Regions from separate parts of the Actinokineospora baliensis genome, predicted to be linked through region 2. Evidence: riboswitches for the same ligand, from Rfam matches in the RefSeq annotation. Region 2 holds a riboswitch; the other holds the start of a gene.
The links. Region 2 has a riboswitch for glycine ahead of gcvT (glycine cleavage system aminomethyltransferase GcvT). Riboswitches for the same ligand answer to the same signal wherever they lie in the genome.
Positions count from the first base shown of each region.

Region 1: linked by a shared signal. The riboswitch ahead of gcvP (aminomethyl-transferring glycine dehydrogenase) and the one ahead of gcvT (glycine cleavage system aminomethyltransferase GcvT) in region 2 are both predicted to bind glycine.

Region 1 covers NZ_JAFBCK010000001.1:6,328,398-6,332,762, reverse strand. The annotation lists gene JOD54_RS28130 (MerR family transcriptional regulator) at 67-636, shown strand; gene JOD54_RS28125 (GNAT family N-acetyltransferase) at 633-1,418, opposite strand; glycine riboswitch at 1,519-1,620, shown strand; gene gcvP (aminomethyl-transferring glycine dehydrogenase) at 1,801-4,365, shown strand, end outside.
Region 2 covers NZ_JAFBCK010000001.1:6,607,762-6,612,126, reverse strand. The annotation lists gene JOD54_RS29220 (PDGLE domain-containing protein) at 1-104, shown strand, start outside; gene cbiQ (cobalt ECF transporter T component CbiQ) at 176-853, shown strand; gene JOD54_RS29210 (energy-coupling factor ABC transporter ATP-binding protein) at 793-1,581, shown strand; glycine riboswitch at 1,613-1,705, shown strand; glycine riboswitch at 1,706-1,800, shown strand; gene gcvT (glycine cleavage system aminomethyltransferase GcvT) at 2,006-3,106, shown strand; gene gcvH (glycine cleavage system protein GcvH) at 3,127-3,504, shown strand; gene glyA (serine hydroxymethyltransferase) at 3,504-4,365, shown strand, end outside.

The DNA.
Region 1 (4,365 bases), 280 kb from region 2:
TCCGCAGGGTGGAACGGGCGGTCTCGTTCGCCGGCCACATCGGTGGCCGGACGAGGGGAGGCAGGCGTGTTCGAGGAAGGTCCCGCTGGGGCTGACTCCGTCTTCGGCGGCGAGCAGGGCGAACTGTTCCCGGACGCCTCGCTGCCCGACGAGCTCGTCGGCTACCGCGGTCCCGCCGCGTGCCAGATCGCGGGCATCACCTACCGGCAGCTCGACTACTGGGCCCGCACCGGCCTGGTCGTGCCGACCGTGCGCAGCGCGCAGGGCTCGGGGTCGCAGCGGCTCTACTCGTTCAAGGACGTGCTCGTCCTCAAGGTCGTCAAGCGGCTGCTCGACACCGGTGTGTCCCTGCAGAACATCCGGGTCGCGGTCGACCACCTGCGCAGGCGCGGCGTGCGCGACCTGGCCAGGATCACCCTCTTCAGCGATGGCACCACGGTCTACGAGTGCACCTCGCCGGAGGAGGTCGTCGACCTGCTGCAGGGCGGCCAGGGCGTGTTCGGCATCGCCGTCAGCGGCGCCATCCGGGAGATCAGCGGCACCATCCACGAGTTCCCGGCCGAGCGCGCGGACGGCGTCGAGGTGCCGGTGGACGACGAGCTCACCCAGCGCAGGAAGGCCCGCAACGCGGGCTAGCCCCGGGGCACTGTGTACGGGGTTGTCAGCGCGATCGCGGTGAAGCCGACCCGCTCCAGGATGGGGCGGCTCGTCGGCAGCGCGTCCACCTGCAGGTAGCGCACCCCTCGCTGCTCAGCGCGGCGTGCCCGGTGGCTCACCAGCGCCCGGTAGATCCCGCGGCCGCGCCACGCCTCGACGGTCCCGCCGCCCCAGAGGCCCGCGAACTCGGTGCCCGGGTAGTAGTCCGTGCGGGCGGCGCTGACCGGTTCGTCACCCGCCACGGCGAGGACGACGTCCATGAGCCCCGCCGCCAGCCCGACGCGCATCCGCCTGCCGAGCCCGCTGTGGTCGCCGCCGAAGGCGAGGTCGTGCACCAGCACCGCGCGGTCGATGTCCGCGTCGTCGGCCACCTCGACCAGCCGCACCCCCGCAGGCGGTTCGAAGTGCGGTACCGCCGCGGCCTCGGCGACCATCACCGACTCGACCCCGTCCGCGACCAGCCCGGCCGCGGTCAGCCGGGCACCCAGGTCAGCGGGGGTGTCGTGGTGGTGCAGCTTCCACTCGGCGTGGCCCTCGACCGTGCGCAGCCACGCGACGGTGTCCGCGATCACCTGGTCGGCCGTCGCCTCGTCGAGTGAGGACCAGACGACGCCAGACCACCCGTCCGGCCCCACCCCGAGGTGCCTGGTCAGCTGGTCGGTGCGCTCGGCGGTGGCCGCGCCGCCTGAAGGGGGCAGGTCACGGCGCAGCTGCGCGTCGTAGGCCGCGCGAACGGCCGCGGTGTCCAAGGTGGAGCCCATACCGGGCAGTCGACCGGTAGCCGCACCCGGTCCGCAATCGAATTGCACCCTGCCGGACGAGAAACGCACCCTGGACGGGTTAGACTCGTCAACGCGTCGCTGAACCCGTGCGGGAGAGTCCGTCCGGTCCACCAGACCGGCACGGCGCCGAAGGAGCAAATCCTCCCCGGAACCTCTCAGGCAAACGGACCGTGCGGGTGAGACGCCTCTGGAAAGCGGGCGAGCCGGCACGACCGGGGAGCCCCGCCGAAGGTGCAAGTCGCGTCCCGGGCAGGGGCGCGGTGAAGCTCTCAGGCGCCTTCGGGCACGGACAGAGGGGGAGGGCCACACGGGCGGACCGCCCGTGCCAGGCCCGACCCCCCTGCACGCCCGAGGAGCCACTTTGACGACCGACCGGATCCCGCTCGCCGCGCTCGAGCACGGCACCCCGTTCGCCGACCGCCACGTCGGTCCCCGCCCCGCCGAGCTGTCCAGGATCCTCGACGTCGTCGGCGTGGGGTCGCTGGAGGAGCTCGCCGAGCACGCCGTGCCGGAGTCCATCCGCGAGGGCGACCTGGCCATTGACCTGCCCGCACCGGCCACCGAGGTGCAGGCGCTGGCCGAGCTGCGCGAGCTGGCCGCGAGCAACCGGACGCTGACCCAGATGATCGGCCTGGGCTACTACGGCACGCACACCCCGCCGGTGATCCGGCGCAACGTGCTGGAGAGCCCCGCCTGGTACACCGCCTACACCCCGTACCAGCCGGAGATCAGCCAGGGCCGCCTGGAGGCGCTGCTCAACTTCCAGACCATGGTCGCCGACCTGGCGGGCCTGCCCACCGCCAACGCCTCCATGCTCGACGAGTCCACCGCGGCCGCCGAGGCGATGACGCTGCTGCGCCGCGCGGGCCGCTCCAAGTCCAACCGGTTCGTCGTCGACGCCGACACCTTCCCGCAGACCATCGCGGTGATCGAGACCCGCGCCGAGCCGCTGGGCATCGAGGTCGTCGTGCACGACCTGGCCGAGGGCCTGCCGGTCGACGACTTCTTCGGCGTCCTGCTGTCCTACCCGGGCGCCTCCGGCTCGGTGCGCGACTTCGCCGAGCTCATCCGCACCGCGCACGGCCGCGACGCCAAGGTCGCCGTCACCGCCGACCTGCTCGCGCTGACCCTGCTGCAGGCGCCCGGCGAGATCGGTGCCGACGTCGTCGTGGGCACCACGCAGCGGTTCGGCGTGCCGATGGGCTTCGGCGGGCCGCACGCGGGCTACATGGCCGTCGGCAAGGGCCTCGAGCGCCAGCTGCCCGGCCGCCTGGTCGGGGTCAGCACCGACGCCGACGGGCAGCCCGCCTACCGGCTCGCGCTGCAGACCCGCGAGCAGCACATCCGCCGCGAGAAGGCGACCTCCAACATCTGCACCGCCCAGGTGCTGCTGGCCGTGGTCGCCTCGATGTACGGGGTCTACCACGGCCCCGACGGCCTGCGCGCCATCGCGACCCGCACCCACCGGCTGGCCGCGGTGCTGGCCGAGGGCCTGCGCCGCGGCGGCGTCGAGGTCGTCGAGACGGCGTTCTTCGACACCGTGTCCGCCCGCGTGCCCGGCCGCGCCGCCGAGATCGTCTCCGCCGCCAGGGGCCTGGGGGTCAACCTGCGCCTGGCCGACGCCGACACCGTCGGCATCGCCGCCGACGAGACCACCACCCGCGCGCACCTGGACCTGGTGTGGAAGGCGTTCGGGGTCAGCGCCGACGTCGACGCGCTCGACGCCGACACCCCGGACGCGCTGCCCGCCGACCTGGTCCGCACCAGCGAGTTCATGACCCACCTGGTGTTCTCCACGCACCGCTCCGAGACCGCGCTGCTGCGCTACCTGCGCGCCCTGTCGGACAAGGACGTCGCGCTCGACCGCAGCATGATCCCGCTGGGCTCGTGCACGATGAAGCTCAACGCGACCGCGGAGATGGAGCCGATCACCTGGCCCGCCTTCGCCGACCTGCACCCGTTCGCGCCGGTCGAGGACGCCAAGGGCATCCTGACCATCATCTCCGACCTGGAGGACTGGCTGGCGAAGCTGACCGGCTACGACGCGGTCAGCCTCCAGCCCAACGCGGGCAGCCAGGGCGAGTTCGCCGGTCTGCTGGCGATCCGCGCCTACCACCGGTCCCAGGGCCACGGTGAGCGCGACATCTGCCTGATCCCGTCCAGCGCGCACGGCACCAACGCCGCCAGCGCCGTCATGGCCGGTATGCGCGTGGTCGTCGTCGCCTGCGACGACAACGGCAACATCGACCTGGGTGACCTGCGCAAGAAGGTCGCCGAGCACAGCGCCGACCTCGCCGCGATCATGATCACCTACCCGTCCACGCACGGCGTGTACGAGGACACCGTGCGCGAGGTCTGCGGCCTGGTGCACGACGCGGGCGGTCAGGTCTACGTCGACGGCGCGAACCTCAACGCGCTCATCGGCCTGGCCCGCTACGGCAAGTTCGGCTCGGACGTCTCGCACCTCAACCTGCACAAGACGTTCTGCATCCCGCACGGCGGCGGCGGCCCCGGTGTCGGCCCGATCGGCGTGCGCGCGCACCTGGCGCCGTTCCTGCCCAACCACCCGCTGCAGCCCACCGCGGGCCCCGCGACCGGTGTCGGCCCGATCAGCGCCGCGCCGTGGGGCAGCGCGTCGATCCTGCCGATCTCGTGGGCGTACGTGCGGATGATGGGCGCCGACGGCCTGCGCCGGGCGACGCTGACCGCGGTCGCCTCGGCCAACTACATCGCCCGCCGCCTCGACGAGCACTTCCCGGTCCTCTACACCGGCGCGGGCGGCTTCGTCGCCCACGAGTGCATCCTGGACCTGCGGCCGATGACCAAGGCCACCGGCATCACCGTCGACGACGTGGCCAAGCGCCTCGCCGACTACGGCCTGCACGCCCCGACGATGTCCTTCCCGGTCGCGGGCACGCTCATGGTC
Region 2 (4,365 bases):
GTGGTGAAGGCACCACCGGACTGGCGGGTGTGATCGGCGTCGTGCTGACCGTTGTTGTCGCCGGTGGGCTGTTCTGGGTGCTGCGCAGGCGCCCCACCAAGTGAGCGGGGGGCACTCGCACCCGCTGTACCGGCCTGGTGACTCACCGGTGCACCGACTTCCACCGCAGGTCAAGATGGTCGCGGCGGTTGCGGGGGCGTTGTGTGTCGTCACGACTCCTAGGGACAGATTCTGGGCGTTCGGGCTCTACTTGGCCCTCTTGGCCGGAGTTTGGGTGTTCGCGCGGATCCCACCCGGGTGGCTGGCCAAGCGCGCACTGATCGAGTTGCCTTTCGTGGTTCTCGCGCTCGTGTTTCCGTTCGTCGCAGGTGGTCCTACGGTCTACGTGTTGGGCCTAACGCTGTCCGAGCACGGCCTACTGTCCGGCTGGAACATCCTCGTCAAGGGAACCCTCGGCGTTCTGATCTCTCTTACGCTGGCTGCCACCACGATGCCGGGGGAGCTGATCGTCGGTCTGCAGCGGCTGCGGGTACCGAAGATGGTCGTCACCATCGCCACTCTTATGTTGCGCTACTTGGACGTCATCGCCGCCGAAGCCCGTCGCATGCGGATCGCGCGCATCTGCCGGGGCCACGATCCCCGCTTCCTGTGGCAGGTGGGGGCGACAGCGCGCGGCATCGGCACCTTGTTCATCCGTAGTTACGAGCGCGGGGAGCGCGTGCACCTCGCCATGGTGTCGCGCGGCTGGAACGGCTCCATGCCCGACCAGGGACGGCCCGCTGGGCGCACGGCATGGCTCGTGGGACTCATGCCGACGGCTCTGGCCGCCGTCGTGCTAGGCATGGCCCTGTGACACCGCCCGCGCTCTTGGTCGAACGCCTCGCCTACGCCTACCCCGACGGCCACCAAGCCCTCTTCGGCGTGAACCTCCGGGTGGAGCCGGGGGAGAGGGTCGCGGTCCTGGGCCCCAACGGCGCCGGCAAGACCACCTTGGTGCTGCACCTCAATGGCGTGCTGACCGGACAGGGCAAGGTCGAGGTCGCCGGACTGCCGGTCAATAAACAGAATGCGAAAGAGGTCCGCCGCCGGGTCGGCATCGTCTTTCAGGATCCAGACGACCAGCTGTTCATGCCCACGGTCGGTGAAGACGTCGCTTTCGGCCCCGCGAACTTCGGGTTGCGCGGGGCCGAACTCGACGCCCGGGTCAAGCGCGCCCTCGACGACGTCGGCATGGCCGAGCACGCCGAGCGCTCACCCATGCACCTGTCCGGCGGGCAACGCCGCCGGGTGGCGCTGGCCACCGTGCTGGCCTGCGACCCGGACATCCTCGTGCTCGACGAACCCTCGGCCAACCTGGAACCGCGGGCCCGCCGCGAACTCGCCGAGGTGCTGCTCAGCCTGGGCCGCACGATGCTCATGGTCACCCACGACCTGCCCTACGCCGCGCAGCTGTGCCCGCGCGCGGTGCTCATCGATGACGGTGTGATCGTGGCCGACGGCCGCACCCGCGACCTGCTCGCCGACGCCGCCCTGCTGGCCCAGCACCGGCTCGAACTTCCTTTCGGGTTCCGCCTCGACTAGTCTCGCGACCACAACCACATATCGGGCCGCACGAGTGGGACCGGGAGAGCCCTCGACCTTGGTCGAGGCACCGAAGGAGCAAACTCCCCGTCAATCTCTCAGGTAAAGCTACCGTTCCCACCAGGCCACTCTGGAAAGCAGGCGCGATCTCGGCGCCTCACCCACGGTGCAAGCCGCGTTCGCGGCGAAGCTCTCAGGTGCCATGACAGAGGGGGAGTTCCAGCGCCGGGATCGTCCACCCGGCGCGCTGCCCAGGAGCTCCCATGACCCTCGTCCCCCGCACCCAATACAGCGAACAGCCCACGGGTTGTCCACAACCATCACACTCATCCACAGCTCGACCGGTCGCGCTGCACCACGCGCGCCCGGCGTGCCACGCTGCGGACAGCACTGTTCCCGGCGCGCCGAAGGAGAACCGACTTCCATGAGCACACCCTCCCCGCTGCACGCGGTGCATGAGGCCCTGAGTGCCTCGTTCACCGACTTCGCGGGCTGGTCGATGCCCCTGCGCTACGGCAGCGAGCTGGCTGAGCACAAGGCGGTCCGCACCGCGTCGGGCCTGTTCGACCTCAGCCACATGGGCGAGATCGAGCTGACCGGCCCCGAGGCGGCCCAGGCGCTGGACTTCGCCCTGGTCGGCAAGCTCTCGGCGGTGAAGCCGGGCAAGGCCCGCTACACGATGATCTGCGACGACGAGGGCGGTGTCCTCGACGACCTGGTCGTCTACCGGCTGGCCGCCGACAAGTACATGGTCGTCGCCAACGCCTCCAACGCCGCGACCGTGGCCGCCGCGCTGCGCGAGCGCGCCGACGGGTTCGCCGTCGAGGTCGACGACCGCTCCGCCTCGCTGGCGCTGATCGCCGTCCAGGGCCCCACCTCGACGGCGATCATCGGCTCGGTGACCGACGCCGACCTCGACGCGCTCGCCTACTACGCCAGCGTCCCGTCGGCCATCGCGGGCATCGACATCCTGCTCGCCCGCACCGGCTACACCGGCGAGGACGGCTTCGAGGTCTATGTGGACGGTGCCAAGGCCCCCGAGGTGTGGCGGCTGCTCACCGAGGTGGGCCAGGAGCACGGCCTGCTGCCCGCCGGGCTCGCCTGCCGCGACACGCTGCGGCTGGAGGCCGGGATGCCGCTCTACGGCAACGAGCTCAGCGCCTCGTTCACCCCGTTCGACGCCGGTCTCGGCCGGGTCGTGAAGTTCGACAAGCCCGGCGGGTTCGTCGGCAAGGAGGCGCTGGAGCGCCGCCGCGACGCCGACGTCGAGACCAAGGTGCTGGTGGGGCTGATCGGGTCCGGCAAGCGCGCCCCCCGACACGGGTACGCCGTGCTCGACGGGGACGGCGCCCAGGTCGGTACGGTCACCAGCGGCGCGCTCTCGCCGACGCTCGGCCACCCGATCGCGATGGCCTACGTGCCGGTCGCGGTCAGCGAGCCGGGTACCGCGCTCACCGTGGACATCCGCGGCACCGGCGCGCCGGTCGAGGTCGTCAAGCTGCCCTTCTACCAGCGTCAAGCCTGAACCCAGGAGATCGAGAACCCATGAGCAACCCGGAGAACCTCGGCTACACCACCGACCACGAGTGGGTCGACCTCGCCGATCCGGCCTCGGCCACCGTCGGCGTCACCAAGTACGCCGCCGACGCCCTCGGTGACGTGGTGTACGTGCAGCTGCCCGAGGTGGGCGCCACCCTGACCACCGGCGAGGCGTGCGGGGAGATCGAGTCGACCAAGTCCGTCTCCGACCTGTTCGCCCCGGGCGACGGGGTGGTCGTGGAGATCAACGAGGCGGTCGTGGACACCCCCGAGCTGGTCAACACCGACCCGTTCGGCGACGGCTGGCTCTTCCGCTTCCGCGTCGACGGCGAGCCGGAGCTGCTCACCGCCGCCGCGTACGCCGAGCACACCAAGGAGGGCTGATGGCGGGCACACCCACGTTCAACCAGCACCTGGCCGAGGTCGACCCGGAGATCGCCGCCGCGGTCGCCGACGAGCTGCACCGCCAGCAGTCGACCCTGGAGATGATCGCCTCGGAGAACTTCGCCCCGGTGGGCGTGCTCGAGGCGCAGGGCTCGGTGCTGACCAACAAGTACGCCGAGGGCTACCCCGGCAAGCGCTACTACGGCGGCTGCGAGCACGTCGACGTGGTCGAGCAGCTGGCCATCGACCGGGTCAAGGCGCTCTTCGGCGCCGAGCACGCCAACGTCCAGCCGCACTCGGGCGCCTCGGCCAACGCCGCGGCGATGTTCGCCGTGCTCAAGCCCGGCGACACGATCCTCGGCCTGGACCTGGCGCACGGCGGGCACCTGACGCACGGGATGAAGATCAACTTCTCCGGCAAGCTCTACAACGTGGTCGCCTACCACAGCGACCGCGAGACCGGCCGCGTCGACATGGGCGAGGTCGAGCGGCTGGCCAAGGAGCACAACCCGAAGCTGATCGTGGCAGGCTGGTCGGCCTACCCGCGGCACCTCGACTTCGCCGAGTTCCGCCGCATCGCCGACTCGGTCGGCGCGCTGCTCATGGTCGACATGGCGCACTTCGCCGGTCTGGTCGCCGCCGGGCTGCACCCGAACCCGGTGCCGCACGCGCAGCTGGTCACCACCACCACGCACAAGACCCTCGGCGGTCCGCGCGGCGGGGTGGTGCTGTGCACCAAGGAGCTGGCCAAGAAGGTCAACTCGGCGGTGTTCCCCGGCCAGCAGGGCGGCCCGCTCGAGCACGTGATCGCCGCCAAGGCGGTGGCGTTCAAGGTCGCCGCGACCGAGGAGTTCGCCGAGC